2 regions of the Paenibacillus sp. JNUCC32 genome follow, and region 2 is predicted to be linked to the other one. Evidence: a T-box and tRNA genes for the amino acid it is inferred to sense, from the RefSeq annotation. Region 2 holds a T-box; the other holds one or more tRNA genes.
The links. The T-box of region 2 lies ahead of JNUCC32_RS17925 (arginine--tRNA ligase). A T-box ahead of a tRNA ligase gene usually reads a tRNA of that ligase, here a tRNA-Arg.
Positions count from the first base shown of each region.

Region 1 (3,412 bases), 1.5 Mb from region 2:
TTCGTGGTCCATTACAACCAGAACGACATCCTGAGCATTACGGCGTATGATTATTCGTACACCGGCGGTGCCCATGGCATGACCTTCCGTAAAAGCTTCACGTTCTCCTTGAAGGACGGCAAGCAAATGAAGCTGGGCGATTTCATCAACATGCAGGGCAAGAACAAGCAGAAGCTGAACAACCTTGTGCTGAGCAAGATGAAGAAAGAGGGAGGTTACCTCGGCGGTTTTGAGGGAGTGCCTGCCGATGCCGACTTCTATGTGAAGGATAACGCGGCGGTGCTGTACTTCCAGCTTTATGAATACACCGCCTATGCCTATGGATTTCCTGAGTTTGAGCTGAAGCTGAAAGAGTGGAAGTAAGAGTATATCATAGGCGGTTTGTGTAAACTGTAATCACTAAATTTCATACTATAGCTTGTTTAGATACATGATGCTGTCCTGATGTAACACTGTGCTGAAACCCGTTGCGATAAATCCCCTGATCAATTGAGCGTGGAGCATATACTCCTGCGCCCTATGATCAAGGGGATTTTTTGTGTATCTCACCATAGGCGTACCCTTTTTCCCCTCCCCTCAAGTTAAGACAGGCCTTTTAGGAGGGGGATGGCCTTACCGTCTTTATGTTTTATTGAAAAAATCGTACCGAAGTGAGAGTATCCTTGGAGGAGCAACGCGTTCGCCTTTGGAATCGGGAAACCTCCTTATTTAATCATTCATGTTTCCCGATTTCAACAGCGACCGAAGGGGATACTCTCACTATTTAGTATTCGAAGTTTTCGATGAATCCAGAGGATAAGAAAAGGCAGGCACCGGATAACGGCGCCTGCCCTTTACTTCATTTCTTTTATAAACCTTGCGGCGGTGTGTTTTCCAGTACTTGATCGATCAGGCCATACTCTTTGGCTTCGTCAGCCGTCATGAAGTAGTCGCGATCCGTGTCCTTCTCGATGCGCTCCAGCGGTTGGCCGGTGCGTTCGGACAGGATGCGGTTCAGCTTGTCGCGCATTTTGAGAATGCGGCGGGCACGGATTTCAATATCCGTGGCTTGACCCTGTGCGCCGCCGAGCGGCTGGTGAATCATGATCTCGCTGTTAGGGAGACCGTAGCGTTTGCCTTTGGCGCCTGCGTTAAGCAGGAATGCGCCCATGGAAGCAGCCATGCCGACACAGATCGTCGAGACGTCCGGCTTGATGAACTGCATCGTATCGAATATCGCCATACCTGCGGTAATGGAACCGCCAGGGCTGTTGATGTAAAGATGAATATCCTTCTCGGGATCCTCAGCCGACAAGAACAGCATTTGGGCAATGATGGAATTGGCGACCACGTCATTTACGTCGGAGCCGAGGAAGATAATGCGGTCTTTCAGCAATCTGGAATAGATGTCGTACGCCCGCTCACCGCGGTTGCTTTGTTCAACGACCATAGGTATAAAACTCACGTGGAAAACCTCCTCTTAAGTACCTCATATAAATACTGTTACCGTATTACCCACATGATAAACAATTTAAATCAAAAAGTCAAAGAAAGTCAAACTATTGAGTAAAAAAAAGAGCCGTTATGGGCACTTTAGGGTAATCAGTATAGAGAATAAATGTTATAATGGCGCGCCCGCGAGGAATCGAACCTCGATCTCAGGCTCCGGAGGCCTACGTCATATCCATTGGACCACGGGCGCACAAAAATCAGCAACGAAGTTGATTATACCGCATCTATTTCAAAAATACAATAGCGGACAAAACTTTGTTCCTATTATATAGACGAGCCGGTAGTTGGCCATAATGTATAAGAATGCCTGGGGTAGAGAAATATACTTTCGGACACTTGCAACCGGCATGATTATTGGTTAGAATAAGGGTGGGACTTAAAAAGTTTAACTGGGACATTTTACGACCAGGTAGGAGAGCCGAGACGAAGTTTGCAGGAGTGGAATGCATGCGTAACCTATTAGAAATACAAGAGCAACTTCTGCCGGATCTGATGGACACTCTTAAACGAAGGTATACCATCCTTCATCAGATCAAGTTGTCCGGAATTGTTGGCCGAAGAACACTGGCTTCATCGTTATCGATGACCGAGCGTGTTCTCAGAGCAGAGACTGATCTTCTGAAAGCGCAAGGGCTGATCGAGATTGAAACGCTCGGCATGCGGATCAGCGGCTCAGGGATATGCTTGCTGGAGGAGTTGGAACCGGTCATGAATGAGTTGTTCGGACTGGTTGAACTGGAAGAGAAGATTCGTCAGGCTTACGGGCTTCGTAAAGTGGTCATTATTCCCGGTGACAGCGAGTCATCTCCGGAAGTCAAACGTGAGCTTGGCCGGGCCGGAGCAAGAACGCTGCTTAACTTTGTCCAGGATGGAGATACGATTGCCGTAACAGGCGGCTCCACGCTCGCCGAAGTGGCAGAGCAGATGTCCTCTTTGCCTGGCGGCGAACCGTTGACAAGCACTTGGTTTGTGCCGGCGCGTGGCGGCCTCGGGGAGAGCATGGAGATTCAAGCGAACACCATCGCTTCCAAAATGGCTAAGCGCGTTGGGGCTGAGTACCGATTGCTTCATGTTCCGGATCTGCTCAGCGAGGATGCTTATCAATCGTTGGTTCAGGATCAGCACATCCAGGAGATCGTGGATGTGATCAGGCGCAGCCGCGTCATTATTCACGGCATCGGGGATGCCATGGAGATGGCCAGACGGCGGAAGCTGGATGAAGGCTCTATCCGGAACTTACAGGCAGATGGCGCGATCGCGGAATCCTTCGGCTATTATTTCAGTGAAGATGGCGAAGTTGTCCACAAAATGCTTACCCTTGGACTCCGGCTTGAGGATATTATGCGGACGGAGACCATCATCGGCATTGCTGGAGGGCAAGGCAAGGGCAAAGCGATTCACGCGGTGCTGAAATTCGGACACGAGGACATTCTCGTTACGGATGAAGCCGCAGCATTGGAAGTCGAGAAGGAAATTGACGCCGGCATCTGAGTCCGCGGGCGTACAACAGATTTTTCATTTTTTGTTGTCTTGATTGGCTTAACGGCCAATCTTGAATATATAAATTTTACAAATATGGAGGGAACTACTCATGGTTAAAGTAGGTATTAACGGTTTTGGACGTATTGGACGTAACGTATTCCGCGCTGCGCTGAACAACAGCGAAGTTGAAATCGTGGCAATCAACGATTTGACGGACGTAAAAACGCTGGCACACCTTTTGAAATATGACACCACTCACGGCAGACTGAATGCAACTGTTGAAGCTAAAGAAGGCGCACTCGTTGTAAACGGCCGCGAAGTGAAAGTATTCGCTGAGCGTAACCCTGAAGCATTGCCTTGGGCTGAGTACGGCGTTGAAATCGTTGTAGAATCCACTGGTATTTTCACAGCGAAAGACAAAGCTTCCGCTCACTTGAAA
Region 1 is NZ_CP062260.1:5,471,437-5,474,848, reverse strand. It holds gene JNUCC32_RS24090 (PdaC/SigV domain-containing protein) at 1-363, shown strand, start outside; gene clpP (ATP-dependent Clp endopeptidase proteolytic subunit ClpP) at 848-1,444, opposite strand; tRNA gene JNUCC32_RS24080 (tRNA-Arg) at 1,607-1,681, opposite strand; gene JNUCC32_RS24075 (sugar-binding transcriptional regulator) at 1,939-2,982, shown strand; gene gap (type I glyceraldehyde-3-phosphate dehydrogenase) at 3,083-3,412, shown strand, end outside.
Region 1: it encodes a tRNA-Arg, which carries the amino acid that the T-box ahead of JNUCC32_RS17925 (arginine--tRNA ligase) is inferred to sense. The anticodon was not compared.

Region 2 (3,412 bases):
TTTTCATCCAGCCCTTTCCAAGTCGTTCAATCCTTTGAACATTCATGAGATCCTTCAAATTGCTCTATACTATTATAAAGGAATCCGGTACATTAATCAGAGACTTTATCTTGTCGAAGAGGAGAGGTACGCATGCCATTATGGCTTGTATACGCATTGCTGTCGGCAGTCACGGCTGCACTTGTGGCCATTTTCGGAAAAATAGGCCTGCAGAACATCGATGCCAATTCGGCAACGGCCATTCGCTCCGTCATTATGGCCCTGTTTCTGCTGGGGGTCGTAGCGGTTCAGGGGAAATTCTCGGAGCTCGGAGAAATTCTGGTTCAGAAAAAGGCACTCAGCTTTATTGTGCTCAGCGGCATCGCGGGCGCGTTGTCCTGGCTGTTTTATTTTCTGGCGTTAAAATACGGCAAAGTATCGCAGGTAGGTCCTATCGATAAATTGAGCGTGGTTATTGCCGTGATCCTGGCCTTTGTGTTTCTGGGTGAGAAGATCTCCTGGATTAACGCAGCCGGCGTTGCACTCATTGCCGTTGGCGCGCTTCTTGTTGCCGTTAAATAGTCCTCTGCATAAAACCGCTGACAAAGCGGCTTTTTGTCCTCCCTCTTATTAGTTAAACCTATCAATGTTATCGAATTTATATATTTCTAATTATAAGCCGATCATGTCACAATGAGGATAAATCATGCGTGGAGGGGTGTTGTTATGTCAGAGCAAGTATGGAAACCTTACGATTACGATCGACAGCTATCGTTTGTATCTGCTTATGGAAAAGGAGCTGCAGAGCTGCTGGCGCCTCAACCCGGAGAACGGATTCTCGATCTGGGCTGCGGAACCGGCGACTTGACTCATGAAATATCCAAATCGGGCGCACATGTAACCGGCATGGATTATTCCAGCGAGATGATTGAGCGGGCCAAAAGCAAATATCCTGGACTTCCGTTTCTGACCGGGGATGGCGAGAACTTCGAAACCGAAACGCCATACGATGCCGTCTTCTCAAACGCGGCCCTGCACTGGATGAAGGATGCTGAAGGCGTGGTACGCTCCGTACATGGAGCCCTTAAGCCCGGCGGCCGATTCGTTGCCGAGTTCGGAGGCAAAGGGAATATTGACGGCATCTACCAAGCCTTGAAAACCGTGTTCGCCGATCATTATGGAATCGATGCGGACGCCCGGAATCCGTGGTATTTTCCTAGTCTTGGGCAGTATGCCAGCCTGCTTGAAGCCCAAGGGTTCCGCGTGCATCTCGCCCATCATTTCGACCGTCCCACGCGATTATCCGAAGGCAAGGACGGCATAAAGCATTGGCTGCTGCATTTTGGCGATTGCTTTTTTGCCGGATTCTCGGCTGAATCGAAGGAAGAAGCGATCGCTCGCATCAGCCTAGCTGCTCAATCGACGCTATGGCAAGAGGATGCTTTCTACGCGGATTACCGGCGCCTGCGAGTATTTGCAGAAAAGATTTAGCCATTGGGGGGTTGCTTTTCTAAATAGAATGGTTATAATATGAAAAAACTTGAGAATATTATTTTCGTTGATTGGGAGAGTAACTGCACTGACTTTAGTCCAAGCGAGCCGGGAGGGTGGAAACCGGTACAAAGTCGGCCGTGAAGCGGACCCAGGAGATGGCCTTCCGAAGCAACATGCTGTAGGGAGCCCCGGCTTACGCCGTTATCGTATGAAGGTGGTTAGACCCTTGCGGGGTTTAACAACAAGAGTGGTACCGCGAGCACAAGTCCTCGTCTCTTTTGGAGATGAGGGCTTTTTTGGTTTTCCGAGTCGTTTTATTTTTTAAAGGGGGATTTACCGTGTTAAGTCATAAGATTATTTCGAGCCTTCAACAAGCCGTGAACCAGGTCTGCGAAGCTTACGGCACCAAACTGCCGGAGTCCACTCCGATCCGGATCGAGCAGCCTGCCAGCATGGAGCATGGGGATTACGCAACCAACGTTGCGATGCAGCTTGCGAAGGTGCTCCGCAAGGCTCCCCTGCAAATCGCCGAGCTGATCCAAGCCGAGCTGGAGCAGGACGCATCCTACAAACAGCTCGTCCGCTCGACTGAGATTGTCGCTCCGGGCTTTATGAATCTGCGCATCGATTGGGAGTATTGGGCGAGCCACCATTTTGAACTCCCCCCGGCAGCTAACGAAAAGATCGTCATTGAGCACACGTCCATCAACCCGAATAAGTCCGCCCATATCGGGCATCTTCGAAATTCCTGTATCGGAGATACGCTCGTGAGATTGATGAGGAAGCTGGGTTACGAGGTCGAGGTGCATAATTATATCGACGACCTGGGCAATCAGCTGGCGGATACGGTGGTCGGCTTGCTCCACACGCCGCTGACGAAGGAGCATGCCCGGTTCGGCGATTACTGCTGGGACGTGTATTCAAGCACCAATAAAGCCTACGAAAGGGAGCCGGGGCTGGTTCAGCATCGGACCGAGGTTCTGCACGCACTGGAAGAGGGCAATCAGAACCTTTCCTGGATTGGACTGCTTGTTGCCGAGCGAATCGTTAAGGAGCATCTTGAGGAGATGAAGCAGTTCGGCATTGAATACGATCTGCTTGTATGGGAGAGCAGCATTGTTAGGGAGGGATTCTGGGCGTCCGCGTTCGAGCTGTTGAAGAATACCCCGCTTTTCCATCAGGAAACCGAGGGTAAACTTGCAGGCTGCTGGGTGCTCAAGCAATCAGGAACCGAAGCCGGAGACGAGGCGGAGTCGGACCACAGCATCGATAAAGTGCTGGTGCGCTCCAATGGCATCCTGACTTACACCGCCAAGGACATCGCCTACCACTTGTGGAAATACGGCGTGCTTTCCAATGATTTTGTATATAAAAAATTCACCGACGAGGTTTGGACGACGAGCTCGCACGGCGAGGAGCGTTCTTACGGCAAAGCGGACATGGTCATCAACGTCATTGATTACAGGCAGCAGTACCCGCAGGCGATGGTGAAGCAGGCTTTGGAAGGCCTGGGCTTCCAACAAGAGGCTGAGAAGCTGCGCCATGTCAGTTACGGCGTCGTCTCGTTAAGCCCTTCCGCTGCAGCAGATCTCGGCATCGATACTTCCGACGGTAAGGCATCCTATGCGATGTCCGGACGTCAGGGAATCGGGATCAAAATCACCGAGCTTATTCATCAAGTAGCCAAGGTCATCGAGGACACCCGATCCGATAAAAACGGTTTGTCCAGCCATGCGATCGCAACCGCCTCCATCCGTTACTACCTGCTTCGCTTTGCACTGCAAACCGAGGTGGTGTTCGATCTGAAGCAGGCCACTGAAATATCGGGGAATACGGGGGTGTATTTGCTCTATTCCTACGCGCGTGCACTCAGCGTGCTTAATAAGGCTCAAGAAGCCGAGGTTACGCCGTCTGTGCCTGCCCGGTTCCCTGCCATGGA
Region 2 is NZ_CP062260.1:3,974,564-3,977,975, forward strand. It holds gene JNUCC32_RS17915 (EamA family transporter) at 133-561, shown strand; gene JNUCC32_RS17920 (class I SAM-dependent methyltransferase) at 706-1,470, shown strand; T-box leader at 1,529-1,753, shown strand; gene JNUCC32_RS17925 (arginine--tRNA ligase) at 1,812-3,412, shown strand, end outside.